Linked DNA regions of Microbaculum marinisediminis. The protein of the gene in region 1 interacts with the protein of each later gene in a pairwise test. Links are inferred from orthologs where the notes say so. Each region holds a gene or a part of one and is shown on either strand. Other genes may lie near its edges. The genes, in order: groL and grpE.

What was found.
Region 2: the proteins of groL (region 1) and grpE interact in binary tests that used the Escherichia coli proteins (3 or more experiments, as listed by UniProt). The link is inferred for Microbaculum marinisediminis from one-to-one orthologs.

What each region holds. Positions count from the first base shown.
Region 1 is NZ_JALIDZ010000001.1:174,757-191,130, reverse strand. The notes cover bases 7,521-10,415. They hold groL (chaperonin GroEL), read right to left. Parts: upstream 9,840-10,415; coding sequence 8,202-9,839; downstream 7,521-8,201. Other genes in these bases: MUB46_RS00905 (DMT family transporter), read right to left, coding at 10,394-10,415; groES (co-chaperone GroES), read right to left, coding at 9,900-10,214; bcsS (cellulose biosynthesis protein BcsS), read right to left, coding at 7,521-8,031. In the rest of the region: MUB46_RS00960 (L,D-transpeptidase), read right to left, coding at 1-836; MUB46_RS00955 (hypothetical protein), read right to left, coding at 1,059-1,646; MUB46_RS00950 (protein phosphatase CheZ), read left to right, coding at 1,857-2,582; hisS (histidine--tRNA ligase), read left to right, coding at 2,699-4,183; MUB46_RS00940 (ATP phosphoribosyltransferase regulatory subunit), read left to right, coding at 4,290-5,426; hisG (ATP phosphoribosyltransferase), read left to right, coding at 5,423-6,397; MUB46_RS00930 (hypothetical protein), read right to left, coding at 6,394-6,666; MUB46_RS00925 (hypothetical protein), read left to right, coding at 6,993-7,301; more of bcsS, read right to left, coding at 7,315-7,520; more of MUB46_RS00905, read right to left, coding at 10,416-11,317; MUB46_RS00900 (hypothetical protein), read right to left, coding at 11,430-11,747; MUB46_RS00895 (adenylate/guanylate cyclase domain-containing protein), read right to left, coding at 11,764-13,737; MUB46_RS00890 (MFS transporter), read left to right, coding at 13,935-15,137; MUB46_RS00885 (DUF427 domain-containing protein), read left to right, coding at 15,173-15,529; MUB46_RS00880 (hypothetical protein), read right to left, coding at 15,526-16,110; MUB46_RS00875 (sigma-54 interaction domain-containing protein), read right to left, coding at 16,213-16,374.
Region 2 is NZ_JALIDZ010000004.1:216,273-226,597, reverse strand. The notes cover bases 557-3,411. They hold grpE (nucleotide exchange factor GrpE), read right to left. Parts: upstream 2,400-3,411; coding sequence 1,713-2,399; downstream 557-1,712. Other genes in these bases: hrcA (heat-inducible transcriptional repressor HrcA), read right to left, coding at 2,504-3,411; MUB46_RS09925 (hypothetical protein), read right to left, coding at 1,449-1,634; MUB46_RS09930 (PRC-barrel domain-containing protein), read right to left, coding at 756-1,247; MUB46_RS09935 (alpha-ketoglutarate-dependent dioxygenase AlkB family protein), read left to right, coding at 557-759. In the rest of the region: MUB46_RS09940 (pyridoxal phosphate-dependent decarboxylase family protein), read left to right, coding at 1-116; more of MUB46_RS09935, read left to right, coding at 145-556; more of hrcA, read right to left, coding at 3,412-3,607; rph (ribonuclease PH), read left to right, coding at 3,771-4,484; rdgB (RdgB/HAM1 family non-canonical purine NTP pyrophosphatase), read left to right, coding at 4,481-5,170; radical SAM family heme chaperone HemW, read left to right, coding at 5,167-6,345; MUB46_RS09895 (penicillin-binding protein activator), read right to left, coding at 6,353-7,564; rsmI (16S rRNA (cytidine(1402)-2'-O)-methyltransferase), read left to right, coding at 7,766-8,779; MUB46_RS09885 (YraN family protein), read left to right, coding at 8,760-9,134; gshB (glutathione synthase), read left to right, coding at 9,145-10,092; ubiquinone anaerobic biosynthesis accessory factor UbiT, read left to right, coding at 10,152-10,325. UniProt on the Escherichia coli protein: Participates actively in the response to hyperosmotic and heat shock by preventing the aggregation of stress-denatured proteins, in association with DnaK and GrpE. It is the nucleotide exchange factor for DnaK and may function as a thermosensor.

The DNA.
Region 1 (16,374 bases):
CAGATCACCTTGACCGCGGTGCCGACGCCGACCCTCTCGTAAAGGTCGATCACATCCTCGTTCCGCATCCGGATGCAGCCCGAGGATACCGCACGGCCGATGGTCCAGGGTTCGTTGGAGCCGTGGATGCGGTAGAGCGTCGAACCCAGATACATGGCGCGGGCGCCGAGCGGGTTGTTGGGGCCGCCGGGCATGTGGTCCGGCAGGCCGGGCTGGCGCTTCTTCATCGCTGCCGGCGGCGTCCAGCCGGGCCATTCGGCCTTGCGGGTGATCTTGTGGGTGCCGGCCCACTCGAAGCCGGGCCGGCCGACGCCGACGCCGTAGCGCATAGCGGTGCCGTCGTTCTGGACGAGGTACAGAAACCGCTCGTTCGTGTTGATCACGATAGTGCCGGGCCTCTCCGGACCGTTGTACGAGACGACTTTCGGAGCGAAGGCTGTATTGAATTGCGGCAGCTGGCGCCTGGTGTCCACGCGCGTGCGCGGGGGCGGCTGAATCGCGGAGACGTTTCGGCTCCCGCTAGGCGCCGTGGTCATGCCCGAATAGCTCGGCAGCCGTTGGCCGGGCTGCACGAAGCCGGAAGGCTGTCTGACGGTGCGCGCGCTCCGGGCGGGTTCGCCGGGCTGCCTGTAGGATCTTTTTGGCTGGGCGGATTGTGGCTGCTGGTAGGTCGGGCGCGAAGGATCCAGGCGGCGTTCGGTGGATGCGGTCTGCTCGCCGAACAGGGCGTTCATCAGGGCGGGAAACGGCATCTTGCTGTTGTCGTACTGGCTGGCGACGGCGGGGCTGGCCGCTCCGGCGGCGACTAGGGCCGTCGCGAAGAGAAGGCGTTTCATCGACGTACTCGCTCTACATTTCGTCGTGATGCGGGGAGATACACACTTTCCCCGTCAGGGAGGCGAGGGTAGGCGGAGACCGGCGAGCGAATGGTAAATCGGACTTCACGGTGAGGCGGCATCTGCCGAAGTGGTTGACGCGGCGTTAATGTAGCGGAGACGGGCACGGTGATGGAAAACCGTGCCCGCCGGCAGCCTGGCGGCCGCGTGGGAGCGGGGACGTTAGTTGCGGACCATTGCCAGGTCGATCGGGTGATAGCCGGCGACCGTCGGATAGTAGGTGCAGTCGAGGCGGCCGGCGGGAATGGGGACGCGCGGATAGCGTGGGGTCGGTGCGCGCGGCACGGCGACCTCGGGTCGATAGCCGCGTGTCCCGTACTGCCCGTATCCGCCGTTTCCGTAGCCCACACCACCACCGCCGACGCTGCGGCAGACGAGGTAGTCGGCGCTCCAGTCGGTACGCCCGTTGCAGCGGCTGCGGCTCAGCCGCACGGTGGCGGTGCCGCCGCGTCCAGGGCTGACGGTCACGTTGCCCTCGCAGGCCAGCCCGCCGCCACGCACCCGGTAGCTGCCATAGCGCCCGTTGCTGCAGAACGAGAAGGCATAGGGGCCGTAGATCAGCCGCTGTGACGACCAGCAGCCGGCCATGTCGGCACCGCCGCCGGGGGCGGGTACATGCGGGACGGCGACGCGCGGGGTGGCGACTTCGGACTGCGCCTGGCCGGCTGCCGCGGTCAGCGGCAGGGTCATAACGATGGCTGCGCCGACGGCGAATCCGGCGATGCGGCGGAGGGTAGTCTTGGCGGTCATGGTGCTCTCCTTCGAACTGCGCCGACGGCGGGTCTGTCGCCGTTCGTCGAGACAAAGGATGTGCGAGGGCTGCTGAACCCGTATTGAACCTCTGGTTCATCGCCCGTTCAGCAATGCGCAGTCGGATCTCGTCACGGAAGCCGGGAACGGTTCATTAAGGCGCGATCGTCAAATTGCGAACTCGAACTTAGGTTGAGACGAGGCAGTGAAATGGCTTCCGCGGCGCGACGCTTTCGCATCGAAATGACCCAGGAACAGGGCGGCAGGGGTGGCGACGGCGGTGGCACCGGCGGCGCCGGGGGCGGCAGCGACGGCGACAAGTTTCGCGAGATCATGGACGCGCTCGCCGACATCCGCGCCTCGATCGGCAATACCGAACAGATGGTTTCCCAGGAAATCGTCGAGGATTACCGCGGCCGTGCCGACGAGGCCCGTCAGCTGCGCATCGAAATGGAGTCGGTCCAGCACGCCATCAACACGACGAAGCTGGAGCTTGCCGCGCTCCATGCCGGACCGGGCGGCAGGGACATCCACAGCGTCACCGATCAACTTGATGCGGTCGTGAAGGGCACGGAGCAGGCGACCGAGCAACTGCTTCAGGCCGCCGAGCACATCGACAACGACGCCAACGACCTCAGCGCCCGTCTGAAGGACGGCGAGAGTATCGATCTGCTCGACGACATCCGCGATCAAACCGTCAAGATCTTCGAAGCCTGCAACTTCCAGGATCTGACCGGCCAGCGCATCACCAAGGTCGTCAATACCCTGCGCTTCATCGAGGAGCGCGTCGACACGATGATGGCGCTGTGGAGCGATCTGGAGGCCTTCGTCCTTCCGCAAAGCACGCGGGACGAAGGCACGATCATGCACGGCCCGGCGCTTGAGGACGACTCCGGCGTCGCCTCCCAGGACGACATCGACGCCCTGTTCGACTGACCGGCGTTGCCGCCGGGACCCGGGGCTCCGCCTTGCCGTATCGGCGCCGATGATCTAGGTAGGGCCGCGCCCGCGTGATAGCGGGCGTTTCTCCTCGTGTTTCATGGCGTTTATCGATGGCAAAGACCGACAAGGCGGATCGCCTAAAGCCGCGGCTTCCACGCGGTTTCCAGGATCATGACACCGGCACCCTGCGCGCCACCCGCGCCATGCTGGAGACGATCGGTCATGTCTTCGAGCGCTACGGCTTCGATCCGGTCGAGACCCCGGCAGTCGAATATACCGAGGCGTTGGGCAAGTTCCTGCCCGACCAGGACCGGCCGAACGAGGGCGTGTTCTCCTTCCAGGACGACGACGAGCAATGGCTGAGCCTGCGCTACGACCTGACCGCGCCGCTCGCCCGCTACGTCGCCGAGAACTTCGACCGCCTGCCCAAACCCTATCGCAGCTATCGCTACGGCTACGTTTTCCGGAATGAGAAGCCGGGGCCGGGGCGCTTCCGGCAGTTCATGCAGTTCGATGCCGACACCGTCGGCTCCGCGTCGGTCGCCGCCGATGCCGAAATCTGCATGATGGCCGCCGACGTCATGGAGGAGCTGGGCATCCCGCGTGGCGACTACGTCGTCCGCGTGAACAACCGCAAGGTGCTCGACGGCGTGATGGAGGCTGTCGGCCTCGCGGGCGACGAGAACGCCGGCAAGCGACTGACCGTGCTGCGGGCGATCGACAAGCTCGACCGCCTTGGGCCGGATGGCGTGCGGCTCCTGCTCGGCCCCGGACGCAAGGACGAAAGCGGCGACTTCACCAAGGGCGCGGGTCTGGAAGACGGTCAGATCGCCCGGGTGCTCGGGTTCGTGTCCGCCGGCGGCGCGACCTTCGAGGAGACCCTGGCCAATCTCGCGGCCGCGGTGGAGGGCAGTGCCCGAGGCGCCGAGGGCGTCGCGGAGCTGGCCGAGATCGGCGGACTCGTCGATGCCGCGGGCTACGAGAACCGCGTGAAGATCGACCCCTCCGTCGTCCGCGGCCTGGAATACTACACCGGCCCGGTCTACGAGGTGGAGCTGACCTTCGAGACGGTCAACGAGAAGGGCGAGAAGGCCCGCTTCGGTTCCGTCGCCGGCGGCGGGCGCTATGACGGCCTCGTCGGCCGTTTCCGCCCCGAGGACACCCCGGCGACCGGGTTTTCGATCGGTGTCAGCCGTCTTCTCGCCGCGCTGTCGGCGCTCGGCCGCGTCGAGGACAGGACGGCGCTTGGTCCGGTCGTCGTCCTGGTGATGGACCGCGACCGCATCGCCGACTACCAGAAGATGGTGGCCGACCTGCGCGCCGCCGGCATCCGCGCCGAGATGTATCTGGGAACCTCCGGCATGAAGGCGCAGATGAAATACGCCGATCGCCGCAACGCCCCTTGCGTGGTCATCCAGGGCTCGGACGAGCGCGAACGCGGTATCGTCCAGATCAAGGACCTGATCGAGGGCGCCCGTCTGGCCGAGGCGATCGAGGATCATGCCGAGTGGAAGGAGGCGCGGCCCGCCCAGGTCGAGGCGGAGGTCGCGAACCTCGTCGACACCGTTCGCGAAATCGTCGGCCGACACTGCTAGCGCCAATGCGGCAGGCCAGCCTGTCGCCTTCCGCGCACGCGCCTGCTAAAAGGCTGCGACTCTTTCGTATTCGCTTAAATAACCCCGCGAAATCGGACCAAGACCGATGATCCGGCCCGCCGACAAAGACAAAAGCCTTGACGCGCTGCTCGCGTTCTTCGCCGAGCGCGGACTCAATCGCGTCGATCCGCCGATCCTGCAGCCGGCCTCGGTGTTCCTCGAGATGTCGGGCGAGGACATTCGCCGCCGGCTCTATCTCGTGCAGGATCCCTCCGGCCACGAGCTATGCCTTAGGCCCGATTACACGATCCCCGTCAGCCTCGATCATCTCGCCGGTTCTGCCGCCGACAAGGCCGCCGGCTATTCCTATCTCGGGCCGGTGTTCCGCTACCGTCCCCAGCAGGGCACGCCGGGCGAATTCATCCAGGCCGGCATCGAGCTCTACGGCATCGAGGATCGCGATCACGCCGACGCCGAGATCGTCGCCCTGTCGCTCGATGCCGTCAGCCGTTTCGGCTTGAGCGATCCCGAGATCAGGCTGGGCGATCCGAGCCTGTTCATGGCCTTCGTCGCCGCCCTTGAGCTGCCCGAGCCGTGGCCGCGCCGCCTGCGTGCCGCCTTCGGCCGGCCCGGCGGGCTTGCCGAAGTCCTGTCGGGCAAGCCGGCGCCTCTAGCCGCAAACGACAAGCGCCACGCGTTCCTTGCCGGTCTTGCGCGTACCGATCCGGAAGCGGCGCGTGCCGCGGTCGAGGAGATGGTGGCGGTTGCCGGCATCGCGCCGATCGGCGGCCGCAGCCCGCAGGAGATCGCCGAGCGCCTGCTGGAACAGGCCGAGCTTGCCGACGGCCGGGGCCTCGACGAAAAGGCCCGCGACGTGCTGACCCGCGTTGCCGCTGTGCGCGGCGAGCCCGAAGCGGCGTTGAAGGATTTCACCGAGATCGCCGATGGCGCCGGTCTCGACGTGAACGACCAGCTTGTCGGTCTCGCCCGCCGGTTCCTGACCATGGTCGAGCGCGGTGTGTCGCTGGAGCGGGTCACCTTTTCCGCCGAGTTTGGCCGCCGGCTCGATTACTACACGGGCTTCGTGTTCGAAATCTACGATCCGGCGCACCGAGAGGCGGGCCAGGTCGTCGGCGGCGGTCGCTACGACAAACTGTTGAGTCTTCTGGGCGCGCCGCGGGAGGTCCCTGCCGTGGGATGCGCCATCTGGATCGACCGTCTCGTCGGGGAGGAGCCGGCATGAGCGAAACGCTGCTGATCGCCGTGCCTTCGAAGGGGCGCTTGCAGGAAAACGCCGACAGGTTCTTCGCCCGCGCCGGTCTTGCCGTGAAGCGCTCTCGCGGCGCCCGCGACTATCGCGGCGTGATCGACGGCGTACCCGGCGTCGAGGTGCTGTTCCTGTCGGCCTCCGAGATCACGCGCGAGATCGGCGTCGGTGCCGTCCATCTGGGCATTACCGGCGAGGATCTCGTTCGCGAGGTGATCCCAGATGCCGACAAGGCGGTCGCGCTCGTCACCCCGCTCGGCTTCGGCGGCGCCAACGTGGTCGTCGCCGTGCCGCAGATGTGGATCGACGTGCGCACCATGGCGGACCTCGACGACGTGGCGCAGGGGTTCCATGCCCGCCACGGCCGCAGGCTGCGCGTCGCGACCAAATACGTGAACCTGACGCGCGCGTTCTTCGCAGAGCACGCGGTCGGCGACTATCTGATCGTCGAGAGCCTGGGGGCCACGGAAGGCACGCCGGCGTCCGGCGCGGCGGACCTGATCGTCGACATCACGACGACCGGCGCGACGCTCGCCGCCAACGCGCTGAAGATCCTCGATGACGGCGTCATCCTGAAGAGCGAGGCCAATCTGGTCGCGTCCCTGAAGGCGGCATGGAACGGCCGGCAGCGCCGCGCGCTGAAGAGCCTTCTCGACCGGATCGCCGCGGAAGAGCGGGCCCGCACCATCCGCGAGGTTCGTGCCGTTGTCCCGGGTGATGCGCGCAAGATCGCGGAGGGCGTGATCGGACGCTTCGGCTGCGAGGCTCCCTACGGCGTGGAGAAAAGCGGACCGCTCGTTCTGCACTGTCCGGTCGGCGCGATCCATCCCCTGGCCGAATACCTGCGCGAGCAGGGCGCCCACACGGTCGGCGTCACTCAGGCCGAGTACGTGTTCCAGGCCCGCAATCCGCTCTACGACAAGGTGATGCAGCGTCTGGAGGGCTAGTCAACGACGCGGCCGGTTTCGTAGGCCCACGTCCGTTTGGCGATCCAGGCCGTGGCGACGAGGGCGCAGGCCATCGGGATGACGCCGAGCGGCAGGTAGATCTCCGGCGGCAGGTGCAGTAGCCCGGCGGCCGACCAGTCCAGCGCAAGCGCGACGAAACCGATTTCGGAGCCGAACAGGATCGTCATTCCGATCGTGTTGAGGATTGCGATCGCGAGGACGGTCGCAGCCGGACGCGACGGCCCGGCAGGTTCCAACGGGGTGGACATCGAAAACGGTTCCTTCGGGGATCCACGCGCCTTTCGGGCCGCGGGGCGGGCGCAACGGCGCCGACGCTGCAATCATATTTGTCGAAGAAGTTCGGTTTGAAAGAGGCGACGGATTTTATTTTTGCGCCCCCATGGGCGGGCTTGCGAAAGCCGGAACCCAGGCGCAGTATCTGACGTGTCGGACGGAGCGTCCGGCCTGAAAAGCGCCTCCGGTGGGCACGTAACGGTCCGGGAGGCGCCCTGCGAAAGCCGGAAATTCCGCCTCGAGCCGAGCGCGAGGGCGTCTCGCGCAACGGGACGCTTGTCCCCTATCCGGGGTTCCGGCGATGGTCTTTCTTCTCTCTGTTGTCGCGCTCGCCGTGGTGGAAGTGGCGTTCATGACCGTCCAGCGGGTCTACTGTTCGCCGGCCAGGCCGAAATGGCTCGACAACGAGCCCGTGGTCATGCCGGTCAGCGTGGCGTTCACCGGCGTGTTCGCCGCCTCGATCGGCGCGGTTGTCGCCACGTCCCTCGATCTGCCCCTTGGCCTGTGGGGCGATATCGGTGTCTCGCTGGCGGCGATCGTGATGATCGTGTTGATCGTGTGGGCGGGATTCCGGCTGGTGGCCGGGCGCGGCCCGGCCGTTCCGCGCTGACTGCCGATTGCGATCATTTCCATATCTTGACCTGCACGGCGACATAGGGCCCGTCGGCATCCGGCTCCACGGCCCAGCCGCCGCCGGCCTTGATCTGCATGGCGGGCGATGGCCGGAATCCCACGAGAAGGCCGTAGCGCTGCTGGTCGTAGCCCGGCTCGCCGAAGGCGGCGATCTCCGGTTCGAGACTGATGTTCGGCGCCACGTCGACACTCGCGGCGATCCTGGCGCAATAGGTCTCCGCGGCTGTGGCGTAGCAGGCCGATCCGTTGAGGATCGTCGTGTCGGTCAGCCGCAGCCAGCCCTCGACCAGCACCTTGGCGCCAAGGCGCGTGCCCTGTCGCGTCTTGCCCGGATCGTAGGGCTCGGTCGTCTGGTCCTGAACGGTCGGCCCGCCGTAGACCGTCAGTCCCATGTTGCCGCCGATCCACTGGAAGCCCGGCATCACCTCCGCCGACAGCAGGCGGCCGGTGATATCCACGGTTCCAGCGAGGTAGTTGAACTGGCCGCCGTTGACGCTGGCCCTGAGCCGCCAGCCCGTGTGGTCGAGGTCGCCGACCGGCGCCCAGACCAGGCCGCCATGTCCGAAGTAGGAGTCCTCTGCGCCATCGAGACCGAAGAACAGGTGCCAGCGCGGCGAACGGGTTTCGGAAGCCGCTCCGGGCGTCGCGGCGAGCGCAACCGTGAATGCGGCAGCGAATGCCAACCGCCGGTGCGATCGCGCCTTCATCGGCCCGGCCCCCGTCCATAGGACTTCCCCTAGGGCAAATTCAACCAGAGTTAGAAACCGGGTGCAACCAGTTGTATGCGGGGGACGGGTATGCAGGGAAGGGGAATGCGCCAAAACAAAAGGGGCGGCCCGGAGGCCGCCCCTCGTATCTGCGATAAGCGGGAGACTTCTTAGAAGTCCATGCCGCCCATGCCGCCACCAGGCATGGCCGGAGCCGCGGCTTCTTTCTTGGGAAGCTCGGCAACCATCGCCTCGGTGGTGATCAGCAGGCCGGCAACCGAAGCGGCGTCCTGCAGGGCGGTGCGAACGACCTTGGTCGGGTCGATGATGCCCTGGGCGACCATGTCGCCATACTCTTCGGTCTGGGCGTTGAAGCCGAAGGTGTCGCCCTTCGTCTCCAGCACCTTGCCGACCACGATCGAGCCTTCGACACCGGCGTTCTCGACGATCTGCCGGATCGGGGCTTCCAGCGCCTTCAGCACGATGTTGATGCCGGACTGGATGTCGGCGTTGTCCGAAGACAGCTTGGAAACCGCGGCCTTGGCGCGCAGAAGAGCGATGCCGCCGCCGGGAACGATGCCTTCCTCGACCGCCGCGCGGGTGGCGTTGAGGGCGTCGTCGACGCGGTCCTTCTTCTCCTTCACCTCGATCTCGGTGGCACCGCCGACACGGATCACCGCGACGCCGCCGGCGAGCTTCGCCAGCCGCTCCTGCAGCTTCTCGCGATCGTAGTCGGAGGTGGTCTCCTCGATCTGGGCCTTGATCTGGCCGACGCGGCCCTCGATGTCCTTCTTCTTGCCGGCGCCGTCGACGATGGTGGTCTCTTCCTTGGTGATGTTGACCGTCTTCGCCTTGCCCAGCATGTCGAGGGTGACGTTCTCGAGCTTGATGCCGAGGTCCTCGGAGATCACCTGGCCGCCCGTCAGGGTGGCGATGTCCTCGAGCATGGCCTTGCGGCGGTCACCGAAGCCCGGCGCCTTCACGGCCGCGACCTTCAGGCCACCGCGCAGCTTGTTGACGACGAGCGTGGCCAGGGCCTCGCCCTCGACGTCCTCGGCGATGATCAGCAGCGGACGGCTGGACTGAACGACCGATTCGAGAACGGGAAGCATCGCCTGAAGGTTCGACAGCTTCTTCTCGTGCAGGAGGATGTAGGGATCCTCGAGGTCGCAGACCATCTTCTCGGCGTTGGTGATGAAGTACGGCGAGAGATAGCCGCGATCGAACTGCATGCCCTCGACGACCTCGAGCTCGGTCTCGAGCGACTTGGCTTCCTCGACCGTGATCACGCCCTCGTTGCCGACGCGCTGCATGGCCTCGGCGATCATGTCGCCGATCTCGCGGTCGCCGTTCGCCGAGATCGTGCCGACCTGGGCGACTTCCTCGGAGGTCTTGATCTTCTTCGAGCGCTTCTGGAGGTTCGCGACGGCCTCTTCCACGGCCATGTCGACGCCGCGCTTGAGATCCATCGGGTTCATGCCGGCGGCAACCGCCTTGGCGCCTTCGCGCACGATCGACTGGGCGAGAACGGTCGCGGTGGTGGTGCCGTCACCGGCGATGTCGTTGGTCTTCGACGCCACCTCGCGCACCATCTGGGCGCCCATGTTCTCGAACTTGTCCTCGAGCTCGATCTCCTTGGCGACCGTCACACCGTCCTTGGTGATGCGCGGCGCGCCGAACGACTTCTCGAGAACGACGTTGCGGCCCTTCGGGCCCAGCGTCACCTTCACCGCGTTGGCGAGGATGTCGACGCCGTTGAGCATGCGCTCACGGGCATCGCGGGAAAATTTGACTTCTTTCGCAGCCATTTCTTGCTACCTCTGTTAAGTGCTTGCGCAGAAATAAAAAAACCGCAGCGACCCGTCAGGTCACGCGGCTTTCTTCTTCGCAGCCTTGGTTTCGATGACGCCCATGATGTCGGACTCTTTCATGATCAGGTAATCCTGACCATCGACCTTCACCTCGGTGCCAGACCACTTGCCGAACAGGATCCGATCGCCTGCCTTGACATCCATCGCGGTACGCTTGCCGGCCTCGTCCCGGCCGCCCGGGCCGACGGCGACGACTTCGCCTTCGCTCGGCTTTTCCTTGGCGGTGTCCGGGATGATGATGCCGCCCGCGGTCTTCTCTTCTTCGCTAATGCGCTTCACAAGCACACGGTCGTGCAGAGGACGAAAGTGCATGTAAAGTACCCTCCAAATTGTGCGGCTCTCTTCGCGGAGCCACGGGTTCACAGAGTGTTTGGGACGGCTGTTAGCACTCTCGATTGATGAGTGCCAGCAGTCGCCGAACGAGATAAGTTGGGGGCGTGGGACTGTCAAGGGGCGGAGCCGCCGGAACGGCCGATACGGTCGTCCCGGGGTCAGTCTCCCGGCGCCGTATAGCGCCGCCGCGGGAAGATCGGCCACCCCGGACGGGTGGCGATCAGGCAGGCGAGAATGATCAGCGCCGCGCCCAGATAGGTGGCCGGACCGGGCCGTTCCTGGAAGAACAGCATCGCGAACGCGGTCGCCCACAGCAGATTGGTGTATTCCAGCGGCGCCAGCCGGCCGGCCTCGGCGTGCTTGAACCCCCAGGCGATCAGCAGGTGCCCGGTGGTGCCGAGTAGCCCGACCACGACGAACGCGATCAGGTCGTGCATGCCGATCCCGGTCCAGGTCGCGATCCCGACCGGCGTCAGGACGATGGCGGCGAGGATCGCCTGCATGAAGATCAGCACGGGGATGGCGTCGTGGGCGGAGTGCTTGCGCAGAAGCACGATGCCGAGCGCGTAGGCGATCGCCGACAACAGCGCCGCCGCGATCCCGGCCGGCGTCAGCGCCTGACCCGAGCCGAAGTCTCCGGCGACGACGACGACGATGCCGACGAAGCCGAGGCCGACGGCCCCGATCGCCCGTGTGGTGACCGGTTCGCCGAGGATCAGCCTGGCGATCAGGATCATGAAGATCGGCGCGGTGAAGGACAGCGTCACCGCTTCGACCAGTGGCATCCGCGTGATGGCGTAGAAGAACGATCCGGCGGCGACGATCATCACCGAGGCGCGCAGGCCGTTGGACTTGAGCGATTGCCGGGTGATCCGGTGCGGTCCCGTCGCCAAGAAGACGACGAACGCGAACGCCGCGCCCATCACGTAGCGCAGCCAGACGATCTGCAGGATCGAAGATTCCGGACCGAACCCTTTTACGATGGCGTCCATGCCCGACAGCAGGAAGATGGACAGCGCCACCACGAGGGCAGGGCGCATGGACGCGGCGGTGTCCGCCGTGCGGCCGGTCGCGTCGGACATGATCGGGGGCCCTCGAAGACGTTTCTCACCGCCAATAGCACGGCGCGCACCGGCCGCCTATCGCCGACGGCGCATGCCAGCCCTGCCGTAGCGTGAGCGCGGCGGGAGTATGTTAGGGAAGGGGGAACTCGCTGACCGTGCCCGCCTCGTTGTCGATCACCATGAACAGGTCGAAATAGGCGAAGGTCGGCTCCGTGCCCGTGCGGTCCTTGAACCGGGCAATCCAGGCGGCGTCGTGCGCCTTGCGCGCTGCTTCCTTGTTCGGCCAGACATAGATGCCGGCGAGCTTTCCGTCCGCGGCGCGCACGAAATGCTTGCGGACGAGATCGGGGTTGGCCTGCCAATGGGCGACGACGCCGCGCGCGTCCGCGACGATGTCATCGTTGCTCATGCCCTCGGGGGCTTCGAAGCTGACCATCTCGACGATCATGTACCAGGTCTCCTGTCTACGTTCCGCTTTGCGCCGGCGTGACGATGCGGCGCGGCTCGAACACCTCGAGCGGCTCTGACCGCCCTTTTACCTGAACTTCGCCCCGCGCGGTGAAGTCGATTTTGTCTGCGGCCAGATTGCCTGCGCCCGGCTCACCTGCACACAGATCGTATGTCTGCCTGCTGACGAGGATTGCGGTGCCGAGCTCCTTGTTCATCCCTTCCAGCCGCGAGGCGACGTTCACGGTATCGCCCATCGCCGTATATTGGAGCCGGTCCTCGGCCCCGACGTTGCCGACCACCGCCGGCCCGGTATGGATGCCGATGCGTGTGATCAGTTCGGGCTTTCCCGCGGCACGCTGCGCGGCGTTGAACGCCGCCAGCGCCTCCTTCATCTGCAGGGCGCAGCGGCAGGCGTCCCGCGCATGGTCGGGCGAGGCGACGGGCGCGTTCCACATCGCGTTGATGGAATCGCCCAGGAACTGGACGATCGTCCCGTTGTTCGCGTCCACGCAGCCATTGAGCAACTCGAAATAGTCCGACAGCATGGAGACGACGGTCTCCGGCGCGTTCTGCTCCGAGATCGTCGTGAAATCCTTGATGTCGGTGAACATGACGGTGACGGTCTCCCGCACCGCGGCACGCCGGTCGAACAGGCCCGAATCGACGATGCGGCGGACGAGTTCCTTCGGCACGTAAAGCCCGAACGAGCTTATCGCGATGCGCGCGGAGGCGAGTGCGCCGTTCAGCGTGACGATTTCCGAGATCCGCGAGCGCAGGGGCGGGGGCTCGGAAAAATCGAAATCCCTCAGCCGCAACGCTTGTCCGGTGAGCGTCGTCAGCGACCGGCTGATCAGCCGGGAAATGATGACGGTGATGGCGATCCCGAGCCCCAGGACGCCGATGCCGATCGCGAGCCCCTGATGCAGCCCCCTTTCGACGTCGGCCGTGAAGTCGCTTCGCGGCGCGGCGACCGCGATGGTGTAGCCCGCGAACGTCGAGAGGAAATCGATCGGCGCGAGCAGTACCTCGTAGACCTTTCCGGCGTGCGCGAAATGCGTCCGGCCGCTGCGGGAGGTCTTCAGCGCGTCGCCGACCTGATTAAGCAGCGGGTCGTGCTCGGCGAGGTCGACATGGTCGTCGCCGCGTTGACCGTTGGCGATCTCGATGAGTTCGGCCATCAGGACCGGGTCGGAGTGGACGATCAGCTTGCCGTCCGGATCGAAGATGTAGGAATGCGCGTTCGGCGACACCCGCTCCTCGTCCAGGAAACGCGCCACGGTATCCATGAGAACGTCGGCGGCGATCACCACGCCCGGATCGGTCTTGTGCTTGAGTGCGATGGTCTTCACGTAGGCGCCGCTGAACGGCATGAAGTAAGGCTCGGTGGCGATCGGCCCTGTCGCCTGGGTCGCCTCGCGATACCAGATCCGCGTGCGCGGATCGAAGTCCGTCGGCCTGGCCGGGATGAACGAGGTCGGTTCGCCATCGGCGCCGAGAAACGTCCAGCGCACGGTCGGATCGCCCGCCGCGTCGGGGATGATCATCTCCATAGCCGCGACGGCGTCTTCCGGTGCGTCCAGCGGCGCCCGCCAGGGGGAACCTTCGCGCAGGCTCACCAGGCGCAGGAAGCGGCCGTCGGGATATCCTACGAAGATGCCGTCCAGGTCCGGCGCGAGTGCGATGGTCTCGAACAAAAAGCCGCGCTTTTCGTCGAGGCTGGCCGGTGGCGACGTCGCCATGTCGTCCAGCCCGGCCGCCAGTTGCGCCATCGCCAGCTTGTCGGCGAACGCGATGCGGTAATGATCGACGATGCGCTCGGAGACCGACGCCATTTCGAGGTCGATGGCCTCGTAGGCCGCATCGTGCCCGCGGTCGTAGGACAGCCAGAGCATCGGCCCGGCGATAGCGATCAGCAGGACCACGAAGACAAGCCCGAGATGGATGCGAAGGGGTCTGGTCCAGGTGCCGTTCTCGTCGTTCTCCCGCATCGACCGTCCGTTCCCCCAACTTGCGAATCGGCAATCCGCTTTCCCTTCACAACCCTAACACCGGTCGCGCGCGACGGGCCAAGCTGTTCGCGAACTGCGGGAATCGGACGGCCGATGGATTCGGATTGCGCCGCCGTCGACCTTCGTCTATCGCGAGTATTCCGTTCGCATGCGAGCCTAAGGCGATGGCAGGCCCTTTGACCGATACTCGAGCCGATACGGCCCTGCCGTTGCCCGCGTTGGCCGCCGTCATGGCGGTGATCGGCGCATTCGCGCTGTCGGTCGGCTACATCTATCCCGCCATTGCCCTCAATCTCGAGGAGCGCGGCGTGTCGACCGTGACGATCGGCGTGCTGGCGGCGATCCAGGGCCTCGGCGTCCTCGTCTGCTCGGTCATGCTGCCGTGGCTCACCGGGCGTTTCGGCGCCTGGCGGCTTGCGGTCTGGTCGCTGCTGGGAACCGCCGCGACCATGACGCTTCTGGGGCTGACCGAACATCTGGTCATCTGGGGCATCCTGCGCTTCCTGCTCGGCGTCGGCGCCAACGCCCTGTTCGTCATCTGCGAGGTGTGGATCAACGTCCTGGCGCCGGAACGGTTTCGCGGCCGTGTCATCGGTACCTACACGACCGTGATTTCCGCTCTGTTCGCGCTCGGCCCGCTACTCGTCCCGGTGCTCGGCTACCAGGGTGCCGGCTCCTTCGGTGCGGTCGCTGCGATCTACCTTCTCATGGGCGCGCCGGTGCTTTGGCTCCGGACGGCGGTGCCGGCGATGGAGAAAGTGCCGTTCCGCGAACTGCCGAGGGTCATGTTGGCGATCCCGGTCCTGCTGCTGGCGGTCGCGGTGTTTTCGTTCTTCGATGCCGCGACCTTCGCCCTGTGGGTCGTCTACGCGTTCGGTCGCGGCGAGACCCAGACGGTGACGATCATCACCCTGTCGGTGCTGGTGACCGGCAACGTGATCCTGCAGTTTCCGATCGGCTGGCTCGCCGACCGGATGAACCGCCGCCTTCTGCTGGCGCTGCTGTCCGCCGCCGCGTTCGCCGGTGCCATCGTGCTTCCGCTACTGCCGCTGTCCAATGTCCTGACCTATGTCTTCCTGTTCTTCTGGGGGGCAGCGGCCTTTGGCGTCTACACGATCGCCATAACCCTTATCGGCCAGTATCTAACCGGCATCCGCCTTGTGGCGGCAAACGCCGCGTTCGGCGTGATGTGGGGAATCGGCGCCCTGATCGGACCCTGGATCACCGGTTTGGCGATGCAGTCGCAGGGGCCCGTCGGATTGTCGCTCACCTTCGCCGTGGTTTACGGTGTCCTGACGATCGCCGCCCTCAGCTTGCCGCCGATCCGCGCCGCGCTGGTCGGACTGGAGCGGGAGGGCAAGGGCAAGGGCAAGGGCTGACCCCCTTCACTGGAAAGTCCGATGGGGAGCATCCGATGAAACTGCCCGGACCCGACCATCCGATCACGATTTCACCGGCCAGACGGCATGTCACCGTCATCGCCGGCGGGCAGCGTGTCGCCGAAAGCGACCGTGCCCTGGTGATGCGGGAGGCTCATTATCCGCCGGTCTACTACCTGCCGCGCGAGGATGCGGCGATGGACCGGCTCGAGCCCAGCGAGCACCTGACCTACTGCCCGTTCAAGGGGGAGGCTTGCTATTTTACGATCCCCGCCCTGGGGGATGCCGGCCGCAACGTGGCGTGGTCCTACGAGACGCCTTATGCGGCGGTCGCGGAGATCGCCGGCTGTCTCGCCTTCTATGCCGATCGCGTCGACGTCGAGATCGGCTAGCCGCGCGTGATCGTGATCGGCAGCGAGAACGCCGCCGTCTTGCCGTAGACCCGGTCCGTGAGCGTGGTCGTGACCACGTAGTCGCCGGGGCCGAGCCCGCCGAACACGTAGGTCAGAGCCAGGAACACGTCCGCGTCGCGCTCGGCCGATGCGATCTGGAACTCCGCGAACGCCTTGTGGCCGACGATGATCTTGCCTTCGGCCGTCGCCACCCTGACGTCGGCGACCAGGTCGGTCCGGTAACCTTCGCCGGTGGACTCCCAGCCGAAGGCCACCGGCTCGGCGTAGATGTGGATTTCCTCGTCGACCGTGTAGGTGTTGGTCGCGCGCGGCTCTTCCCGGCCGAACGCGGTCGGCGCGGAATCGACCAGTGCGGTCTTGCGGAAGGCGAGGGGGACCGTCTGCCAGACGGCCTCGGCGAACCGGTCGGCGAGGTCCAGCGCCTCCAGGGTCCGGCCGGCGGCGGCGGCCTGTTCAGCCTCGCCCGCCAGCGCCTTCAGGGCCTCGTCCGCCATGGCGGGCGCCGCGGCGATCCACGACACGATGGCGCCGACCAGGGCGCTGCGGAGAAAACGGATCATCTTACCCCCCGAAGCACGGCCTTTTCGCTCAGCCGCTGCATCCGGCAATCATATTGGCGCATGGAAACGGGCCGCGGCAAGCGAACCCTGCGAAGTGCGCGATCAGGCCGCGGAGTGCGCGACCAGGCGGTCTGCCGTCCAGCCCTGTTTCTTGCGGTAGATGGTGGAGGCGCTGATCTGCAGGGCGGCGGCGGCCTGGACGACATTGCCGTCGAAGGCCGAGAGCGCATCCTCGATGATGCGCCGTTCCTGCAGCCAGAACGG
Region 2 (10,325 bases), on another replicon or contig:
CGCTGGTCGACGGCCGCGTCGCGGTGCGGGTGTCGGTCGGCAATCTGCTGACGGAACGCCGCCACGTGCTGGAGGCCTGGGATCACATTCGTGATGTCGCCAAGTCGCTTGTCTGAGGCCAAAGTTCCCGAGGCGGTCGAGATTATGCCCGGCTGCCGCTATGTGCCGGGTTTCCTCGACCGGTCGGCGCAGCACGACCTTGTCGCCGCCCTGCGCGGCATCGTCGCCGAGGCCCCGTTCTTCACCCCGAGGATGCCGCGTACCGGCAAGCCGTTTTCCGTCGCCATGACCAATTGCGGCCCGCTGGGCTGGGTTTCCGACAGGGAAGGCGGCTATCGCTATCAGGCGAGCCATCCCGAGACCGACCGGCCGTGGCCGCCGATGCCGGACATGCTGCTGGAAGCCTGGCGATTGCTGTCCGCCTATCCCCATCCCCCCGAGGCCTGCCTCGTCAACCACTACCGGCCGGCGGCGAAGATGGGTCTGCATCGCGACGAGGACGAGGAGGATTTCGCCGCCCCCGTCCTGTCGCTGTCTCTCGGCGACACCGCCGTCTTCCGGGTCGGCGGGACGACGCGCAAGGGGCCGACCCGCTCGGTGAAGCTTGAGTCGGGCGACGCGGTAGTGCTCGGCGGCGACAGCCGTCTCGCCTATCACGGCGTCGACCGCATCCTTGCCGGCTCCTCGACGCTGTTCGGCGACTGGCTGCCCGGCGGCGGCCGCATCAATCTCACCCTGCGGCGGGTCACCAGACCCTAGCTGCTGGCCGGCCGCGCCTGTCGGATTTCCTCGACCGACATTTCAGCGACAAGAATGCCGTTCTGTTCGAGGATGATGCGCTCGGCGGGGATCGCCACCTCGCGGGAGAACAGGCCGAAGATGCCGCCGACGCGGGCCCGCACCTTGGTGACCGCGCCGTTGCCGTCGACGATCACGTCGCTGACGGTGCCGACCTCGGTGCCGTCGATCGCCGCGATCGGGCTGCCGATCCATTCGATCGTGGCGCCCGAGCCGACCGGTGCTTCGCCCGAGGCTTGCGACCGGGCGGTGGCGGCCGCCTCGCCGAGCGTATTGCGCTCGACCTGCTGTTCGATGGCCTGGTTGGGGGTGAGTTCGCCCGCCGGGGCGCCCAACGGTTCGCCTGATGGTTCGCTCGTCTGGGCGTTGGCGCTGGCCGTCGCCAGCGCACTTGCGGCGCCAAGCGTCGTCGCCAGGACGAGGGCAGGCAGGATCCTGGATGTGGTCATGACGGTCTCCTCTTTTCTCTCGCGCGGTTGAACGCGCCCGCCCGCTCAAGAGGTGCCGTCTTTGTGGCCGGATCGCGCCCGGCGCGCTGTGTTACGGCGAATGTGATCGCCGATCATGAAAAGACCCCGGGATCGGCACCGTGTCGCCCGATTCCGGATCGTTTCGGGCGAGCCCGTGCGCCGCGAAGGCCTGTGGTCGGGTCACAGGAGTAGCGTGGCGGCGTCCGCGCCGGCGGCGAAATAGACCAGCAGGATGGCGAGCAGGGCGGCTGCCAGCGCCGTCGAGACGACGAGCACCACCCCGACGGGCCGGCCCGGACGGCCCTGCCGGGCCTGTTCGGCGGTTTCCCGGATCTGCGGTTCGGACGGCGGATGTCGTTGGCTCATCACTCCCTCGTTCGGGTTGTGTCCGAGCCAACGCGATGGGTCCGGATCGGTTCCGTTGCCGCAACCGGTCCGGCTGGATCAGGCCGTCTTGTCGACCTGCGGCGGGCCGTCCGGCGCGGTTTCGGCGGATTCCGGCTTCGCCGCCTTCGGGCCGCCCTTGGACACGCCGACCATCGCCGGCCGCAGGCAGCGCTCGCCGATCTTGTAGCCCGACTGCACCACCTGCACGACGGTGCCCGACGGCACGCTCTCGTCCGGCACCTCGAACATCGCCTGGTGGAAGTTCGGATCGAACCTCTCGCCCTGAGGCGCGATGCGGGTGACGCCGTGCTTCTCCAGCGTCTTCAACAGCTCGCGCTCGGTCATCTCGACGCCGTCGAGCAGGCCGATCAGCACGCTGTCGGCGGCCTCGCGGGCCTCTCCGCCGACGGCCTCAAGCGCCCGGCGCATGTTGTCGCCGACGCCGAGCAGGTCGTGGGCGAAGCGCGAAATCGCGTATTGCCCGGCTTCCCGGACTTCGCGCTCGGCGCGCTTGCGCAGGTTCTCCATCTCGGCGACCGTGCGCAACAGCCGGTCGCGCAGGTCGGCGTTCTCGGTCTTCAGCGTCTCGATCGGATCGGGCTCCGGCGCGGTCGCCCCACCGTCTGACATCTTGGCGTTCGGCATCTCGGTAGCTGGCGTCCCGTCGGCCCGGTTCTCGGTGGCCCGGTTCTCGGCCTCGGTGGCCTCGTTCGCGGCGGCGGTCTGTCTGGTTTCGTCGCTCATATTGTCCTCGGACAAGGCGGAATCTGTGCATTCCATGAATGGGTCGGCCCCGATATCAGGGCTCGAGGCGGAAAAATCAACCGTTGAAAGGGTCGAGGACGCCGCTAGTCGAGCAGGCGGCTGACGAGCTGCGCGGTGTAGTCGACCACCGGCACGATGCGCGCGTAGTTGATCCGGGTCGGGCCGATGACGCCGAGCACGCCGACGATCTTGTCGTTGGCGTCGCGATAGGGCGCGGCCACCACCGAGGAGCCGGACAGCGAGAACAGCTTGTTCTCCGAGCCGATGAAGATGCGCACCCCGTCCGCTCGCTCGGCATGGCCGAGCAGCTCGATGATGTCGTTCTTCTTCTCCAGATCGTCGAACAGCACGCGGATGCGTTCGAGATCCTCTAGCGCGTGCAGGTCTTCGAGCAGATTGGCCTGGCCGCGGACGATCAGCGTGCGCGGCCGGTCGTCGGCCACCCCCGACCAAGTGGCGAGCCCGGCCTCGACCACGCGCGCGCTCAGGGTGTCGAGCTCGGCTTCCAGCGCGGAGCGCGTGCGGGCGATCTCCTCGCGCACTTCCGTCAGCGTGCGGCCCTGCAGGCGCGCGTTCAGGTAGTTGCCCGCCTCCACCAGCGCCGACGGCGGAATGTCCTCGTCGATCTCGACGACGCGGTTTTCCACCGATCCGTCGTCGCCGACCAGGATGATAAGCACCCGTCGCGGCTCCAGCCGCACGAATTCGATGTGGCGGATGCGCATGTCGGTCTTGCTGGTGAGCACCAGTCCGGCGCCGCGCGACAGGCCCGACAGCAGGCTCGAGGCCTGGTCGAGCACGCCTTCCATGGAGCGCTGCTGCGGCTGCGGCCCGAACCGGGCCTCGATCGACTGGCGTTCGTTCGGCGACAGGTCGCCCACCTCGAGCAGCGCGTCGACGAAGAAGCGCAGGCCCAGTTCCGTCGGCAGCCGGCCCGCGCTGGTATGCGGCGCGTAGATCAGGCCGAGCACCTCGAGGTCGCTCATCACGTTGCGCACCGACGCCGGCGACAGCGACAGCTGCAGCGCGCGTGCGATGTTGCGCGAGCCGATCGGTTCGCCGGTCTCCAGATAGGCTTCGACGATGCGGCGGAAGATCTCGCGCGAGCGCGCGTTGAGCTCGGCGAGCCCCGATTTGCTGAGCCCCGCTTCCGGGGCGCGTGTGCCGCTTGGGCGAATATCGTTCATGATGGCTCATTATGTGCGGTCGGGAGGGACGAGCGTCAAGGCGGGCATGCAGGCCTGGGCCTGGCGGCGAACGGGGTGGCGAACGGGCGGCGAAGCGGTTAGAAAGCCGGCGATCCGGGCCGCTTACGGCCGCCCGGTCGATGTTCCCCCATTGGAGAGATGAATGCGACCGTCCAAACGCGCCCCCGACGAACTGCGTCCCGTCCGAATCGAGCGCGGTGTGTCGCGCCACGCCGAGGGCTCCTGCCTCGTGCGGTTCGGCGACACCGAGGTCCTGTGCATGGCTAGCCTCGAGGACAAGGTGCCCGGCTGGCTGCGCGGGGCGGGGCGCGGCTGGGTGACGGCGGAATACGGCATGCTGCCGCGCGCCACCGGCGAGCGCATGCGCCGCGAGGCCGCCTCCGGCCGGCAGGGCGGCCGCACCCTCGAGATCCAGCGCCTGATCGGCCGTTCGCTGCGCGCCGTCACCGATCTCGTCAAGCTCGGCGAGCGCCAGATCACCGTCGATTGTGACGTGCTGCAGGCCGACGGCGGCACCCGCACCGCCGCGATCACCGGCGGCTGGGTGGCGCTGCACGAATGCGTCCGCTGGATGCAGGCGCGCGACATGGTGCAGGAGTCCCCGCTGGTCGATCACGTCGCCGCCGTCTCCTGCGGCATCTATGCCGGCACCCCGGTGCTCGACCTCGATTACCCCGAGGATTCCGAAGCCGGCACCGACGCCAATTTCGTCATCACCGGCTCGGGCAACCTCGTCGAGGTGCAGGCGAGCGCCGAGGGCGCGCCGTTCAGCGAGGACGAGCTGCTGCGCCTGCTGACGCTGGCCCGCGGCGGCGTTTCCCGCCTGGTCGACCTGCAGAAGATGGCGATCGCATGAGCGATCCTGCCCGCCCCGAACCTCGGCGCCCCGAACCCCGGCGCCTCGAACCGGGCCGGCTCGTGGTCGCGACCCACAACGCCGGCAAGCTCAGGGAGATCCGCGAGCTGCTGGCGCCCTTCGGCTTCGATACCGTGTCGGCGGGCGAGCTCAGCCTGCCGGAGCCGGAGGAGACCGGGGCCACCTTCGAGGACAACGCGATCCTCAAGGCCCGCGCCGCCGCGGAGGCCTCGGGCCTGCCGGCGCTCGCCGATGACTCCGGCCTCGCCGTCGACGCGCTCGACGGGGCGCCGGGCATCCATTCGGCCCGCTGGGCCGGCGCCGACCGCGATTTCGCCCGCGCCATGCGCAATGTCGAGGAGGAGTTGCAGAAGAAGGGCGCGACCGGCCCCGACGCACGGACCGCCCGCTTCGTCGCCGCACTGGCGATCGCCTGGCCGGATGGCCATATTGAAACGGTGCGCGGCGAGGTCGAGGGCACGCTGGTGTGGCCGCCGCGCGGGACGCAGGGCTTCGGCTACGATCCGATGTTCCTGCCCGACGGTTTCGACCGGACCTTCGGTGAGATGAGCGCGCAGGAAAAGCACGGCGGCAAGGCGGACGATCCCGACAACCCGCCGCTGTCGCATCGCGCCCGCGCCTTCGCCACGCTGGTCGAGGCGCATATCGATACGGACAACGGATGATCGAACCGGGCCGCGCATACGGGATGCTGGACGAGGAGGGACGGTTCGGCGTCTACGTTCACTGGCCGTTCTGCGCGGCCAAGTGCCCCTATTGCGACTTCAATTCCCATGTCCGCCGCGGCATCGATCAGACGCCCTATGCCCGGGCGCTTTCCACCGAGATCGCCCACATGGCGACGCTGGCGCCGGGGCGCACGGTCGGCTCGGTCTTCTTCGGCGGCGGCACGCCGTCGCTGATGGCGCCCGAGACCGTCGCGACGGTGCTCGAGGCGATCGCGGCGCGCTGGCCGGTGGCCGACGACGTCGAGGTCACGCTGGAGGCCAACCCGACGAGCGTCGAGGCCGGCCGATTCCGCGCCTATCGCCAGGCCGGCGTCAATCGGGTCTCGCTCGGCGTCCAGGCGCTCCGGGACGACGTCCTCAAATTCCTCGGCCGTCTGCACGACCGCGCCGAGGCGCTGGCCGCGCTGGAGGTCGCTCGCTCGACCTTCGAGCGCGTCTCCTTCGACATGATCTATGCCCGTCCCGGCCAGACCGAGGCGCAATGGCGGGAGGAGCTGGACGAGGCCTGCGGCTTCGCCGGCGAGCACCTGTCGCTCTACCAGCTCACCATCGAGCCGGAGACGCCGTTCGCCGCGCTGCAGGCCAGGGGCCGGCTGGTCGTGCCCGAGGACGATGCCGCCCGCGGCCTCTACGACGTGACGCTGGAGACGACCGCGGCGCGCGGCCTGCCGGCCTACGAGATTTCCAACCACGCCCGCCCCGGCGCCGAGTGCCGGCACAATCTGGTCTACTGGCGCGGTGGCGAATGGGCCGGCGTCGGCCCCGGCGCGCACGGCCGGCTCAATCTCGACATGGGCCGCAGCGCGGTGTCGACCATCCGGTCGCCGGAAGCCTGGCGCGCCGCCGTCGAGGCGCACGGTCACGGCATCGAGGACAAGACCCCGCTCACCCCCGCCGAGGTGGCCGACGAATTCCTCGTCATGGGGCTGCGGCTGATCGACGGCGTCAACGTCGACCGCTACCGGGTTCTCGCCGGCAAGCCGTTCAATCCGAACCGCATCGCCGATCTCGTCGATTACGGCCTGCTCGAGGAGCTGCCCGGCCATCGCCTGCGGGCCACGCCCGCGGGCTTCGCCGTCCTCAACGCCGTGGTCGCCGATCTGGCGGCCTAGCCGAGGCCTAGCCGCCAGCCCCGAACGAGGCCGGCGCCCGCTGGCGGATCGTGGCCGAGCCGTTCTGGACCTCCAAGATCGCCAGGCCGCGCTGGCTGGTGCCGTTGGCGCGGAAGCGGAAGATGCCGTCGACGCCGGAGAAGCCGTCCGGATTGGTCAGCGTCTGGTCGCTGAAGCCCGCGGTGCCGCCGATCCGCGCCAGCGCCGCGGCGAGCGTCACCGCGTCGTAGGCGAGCGTGGCGTTGCGTGGCGGCACGACGCCGTAGCGCCCGCGGTACTTGGCCACGAACGCCTGCCAGCCGGCCGGGTCGGGCCCCGGGAACCAGCCGCCGTTGAGGCCGGCCAGGCGCCACACGGTCTCGTCGTTCCACTGTCCCGAGCCGAGCAGCTGCACGCGCCGCGACGAGATCTGCGCATTGGCGAGTTCCGCCGTCAGCGTCGGCAAGACCGCGTGGCCTTCGGGGATCAGCAGCGCGTCGGCCTGCGGATTGGTGCCGCCGACGACTCCGCCGAGCTGCGCGACCGAGGCCTTCAGCGCCTCGGCGCCGGTGTCGTAGCGCACGACGGCGGCGACGCGGCCGCCATTCGCCGAGACCGATTGCTGCAGGGCGGCCTCGACGACCGAGCCGTACGCGCCTTGCGGCAGAAGCGCGGCGAAGGAACGTTTGCCCTGCCGCGCGGCGTAGGACACGACCCGGTCGACGTCGGTCTCCGGCAGGAAGCTCAGGAGATAGACGCCCTGCGAGGCGACGTTGGCGTCCGAGGAGAAGGCCAGAACCGGGATGCGCGCCGCCTTGGTGATCGGCGCGACCGCGCTCACTTCCGCCGCGAACAGCGGGCCGACGACGAGGCTGACGCCGCCGGCCACCGCCGTCTGGGCGGCGCTGCGCGCGCCCTCCGGCGTGCCGCGCGTGTCGAGCGGCACGAGCTGGATGTCGGCGGAGGGGATCTCGGACAGCGCCAGCTCGGCGGCGTTCTGCATCGCCTTGGCGGTCGTCCCGGCATTGCCGGTCGCCGATAGCGGCAACAGCAGCGCCACCTTGATCGAGCCGCTGCCGATCGCATCGCCCGTCGGCTGCATGGTCGGGCCGAGCCCCGGTCCGACACCCTGTCCGCACCCGGTGAGCACGGCAAGGCTGGCGGCGACCGCCAGGCCGCCGAAGGCTCGCCGCGAGATGGCGCCGCCGCGAGCGGCGCTCCCTTTGAAGAACGCAAACACTGTACGCAAAATCCCCTGCGTGAAATCCCCGCTGTCACGGTGCCCGCCCTTGGCGGCGGTCGTGACGTTTGTCCCGTGCCAATGGTAGTGGCGAAGGGCTTGGAATCAAACCCTCGTTGTGGGAATGCGACGCCGTGTGCCGCGCATGCTAGGTTCGCGGCCGGCGTGGGATCCGGGCGCGAGAGAAAGCGGGACGGGAGAATGCGGGATCAGGAGCAGGACAGCGCGGCCGGACGCCGGTCTCCGGACTCCGCGTCGGTGCTGGCGGCGATCGCCAACGCACCCTCCGACCCGCCGGGCCTCTACGTGGTGGCGACGCCGATCGGCAACCTCGCCGACATCACCTTGCGCGCGCTCCGCATCCTCGCCCGCGCCGACGTCGTCGCCTGCGAGGACACCCGTGTCACCCGCAAGCTGATGAGCCGCTATGGCCTGTCGACACCGCTCCTGTCCTATCACGAGCACAATGCCGAGGCGCGCCGGCCCGAGCTGATGGCCCGGCTCGCCGCCGGCGAGATCGTCGCCCTCGTCACCGACGCGGGCACGCCGCTGGTGTCCGACCCCGGTTCCCGGCTGGTCGAGGCCGCCCGCGCCGGGGGGCGCGAGGTCTACGCGGTGCCCGGCGCCTCGGCGGTGCTCGCCGGTCTCGTCGTCGCCGGCCTGCCGGCGGACCGCTTCTGGTTCGAGGGATTCCTGCCGCCGAAACAGGCGGCCCGGCGCGCCCGCATCGCCGACCTTACCGGCATAAACGGCACCCTCGTCCTCTACGAGGCGCCGCACCGGGTCGCCGCCGCGCTTGCCGATCTCGCCGACGGTCTCGGGCCCCGCCCGGCCGCGCTCGCCCGCGAGCTGACCAAGCGCTACGAGACGGTCGCGCGCGGCACGCTGGCCGACCTGGCGGCGCAACGCGCCGAGGACGGCGCGCCGAAGGGCGAGATCGTGCTGATCATCGGCCCGCCCGCGCCGGGAAGCCTTGTGCCGTCGCTGTCGGACGCCGAGATCGACGACCGGCTCGCCGCCCGCGCGGCCGAGATCGGCGTCAAGCGCGCCGCCGCCGAGCTTGCCGCCGAAACCGGTCGCAAACGCGCCGATCTCTATCGCCGGGCCCTCGACCTGGGCGCCGGGGGCCGTGTGCCAGGGAAGGGCACAGATGGGAATGGCCCAGATGGGAAGGGTCGGGATGGGAAGGGCCGGGATGGCCAGGACGACGGCTGATCGCCGGCGCTCGGAACGGTTCGGCCGGCTCGCGGAGACCGCGACCGTGTTGCTCTATCTTTCGCGCGGCTACCGGCCGCTCGCCCGCCGCCTGCGCACCCCCGTCGGCGAGCTCGATCTCATCGTGCTGCGCGGCAGGACGCTGGTGCCCGTCGAGGTGAAGCTGCGCGCCACCGCCGCCGACGCGGCCTTCGCGATCACGGCGCGAAATCGGCGGCGAATTCTCGATGCCACCCGCTGGTGGCTTGCGCGCCACCCCGATCATGCCCGATACACGGTCCGCTTCGACGTGGTGCTGTGGTCGCCGTGGTCGTGGCCGCGGCGGATCGCCGGCGCGTTCGAGGCGGAAGCGTGAGGGAAGGGTCATGATGTTGAAAGTCGCGGTGCAGATGGATCCGATCGAGACGATCAAGATCCAGGGCGACACCACCTTCGCGCTGATGCTCGAAGGCCAGGCGCGCGGGCACGCCCTGAGCTACTACAATCCCGATACGATGGCGATGCGCGACAGTGCGGTCTCGGCCCTGGTCGCCCCCGTCGAGGTGCGCGACATCGAAGGCGACCACTACGGCCTCGGCGACTACGAGCGGCGCAGCCTGAGCGACTTCGACGCGATCCTGATGCGGCAGGATCCGCCCTTCGACATGCACTACATCTCCGCGACCCATCTGCTCGAGCACATCCACCCGAAGACGCTGGTGGTCAACGATCCGGCCCATGTCCGCAACGCGCCGGAAAAGCTCTTCGTGATGAATTTCCCGGACCTGATGCCGCCGACGCTGGTCACCCGCGACCGCGCCGAGATCGAGGCGTTCCGCGCCGAGTTCGGCGACATCGTGATGAAGCCACTCTACGGCCACGGCGGCGGTGCGGTGTTCCGCATCACCCGCGAGGACCTGAACTTCGGCTCGCTCTACGACCTGTTCGCCGTCACCTTCCGCGAGCCCTGGGTGGTCCAGCGTTTCCTGCCCGAGGTGAAGGACGGCGACAAGCGCATCCTGCTGGTCGACGGCGAGTTCGCCGGCGCGGTCAATCGCGTGCCCGCCGAGAACGACCTGCGCTCCAACATGGTGCGCGGCGGCGCGGCGCGGGCGACCGATCTGAGCGCGCGCGAACGCGAGATCTGCGAGCGCATCGGCCCGGCGCTGAGGGAGCGTGGCTTCCTGCTCGTCGGCATCGACGTGATCGGCGGCAATCTCACCGAGATCAACGTCACCTCGCCGACCGGCGTGCGCGCGGTGAAGAAACTCGGCGGACCGGATGCGGCCGCCCTCGTGTGGGACCGCATCGAGGCGATCCGCAAGGGAAAATAGGCGGTCCGGTCCGCGCCGGACCGCCCGCTTGACTTCGGTCAAGTGCGCCGGCCGATGCGTTGGCTAGCCTGCCGTCCATGTCGGTTCCGGCGCGCGCCCAGTCCTCGTCTCCGCCTCTGCCCGCCTTCGTCAGGGATATCCCGGCGGTGTTGCTCGCCGCGGTGCCTCTCGCCGTGCTGCAACCGCTGTTCAACCGGATCGCGGCCCATGTCGCCCGCACCCGCCCGGAGCTG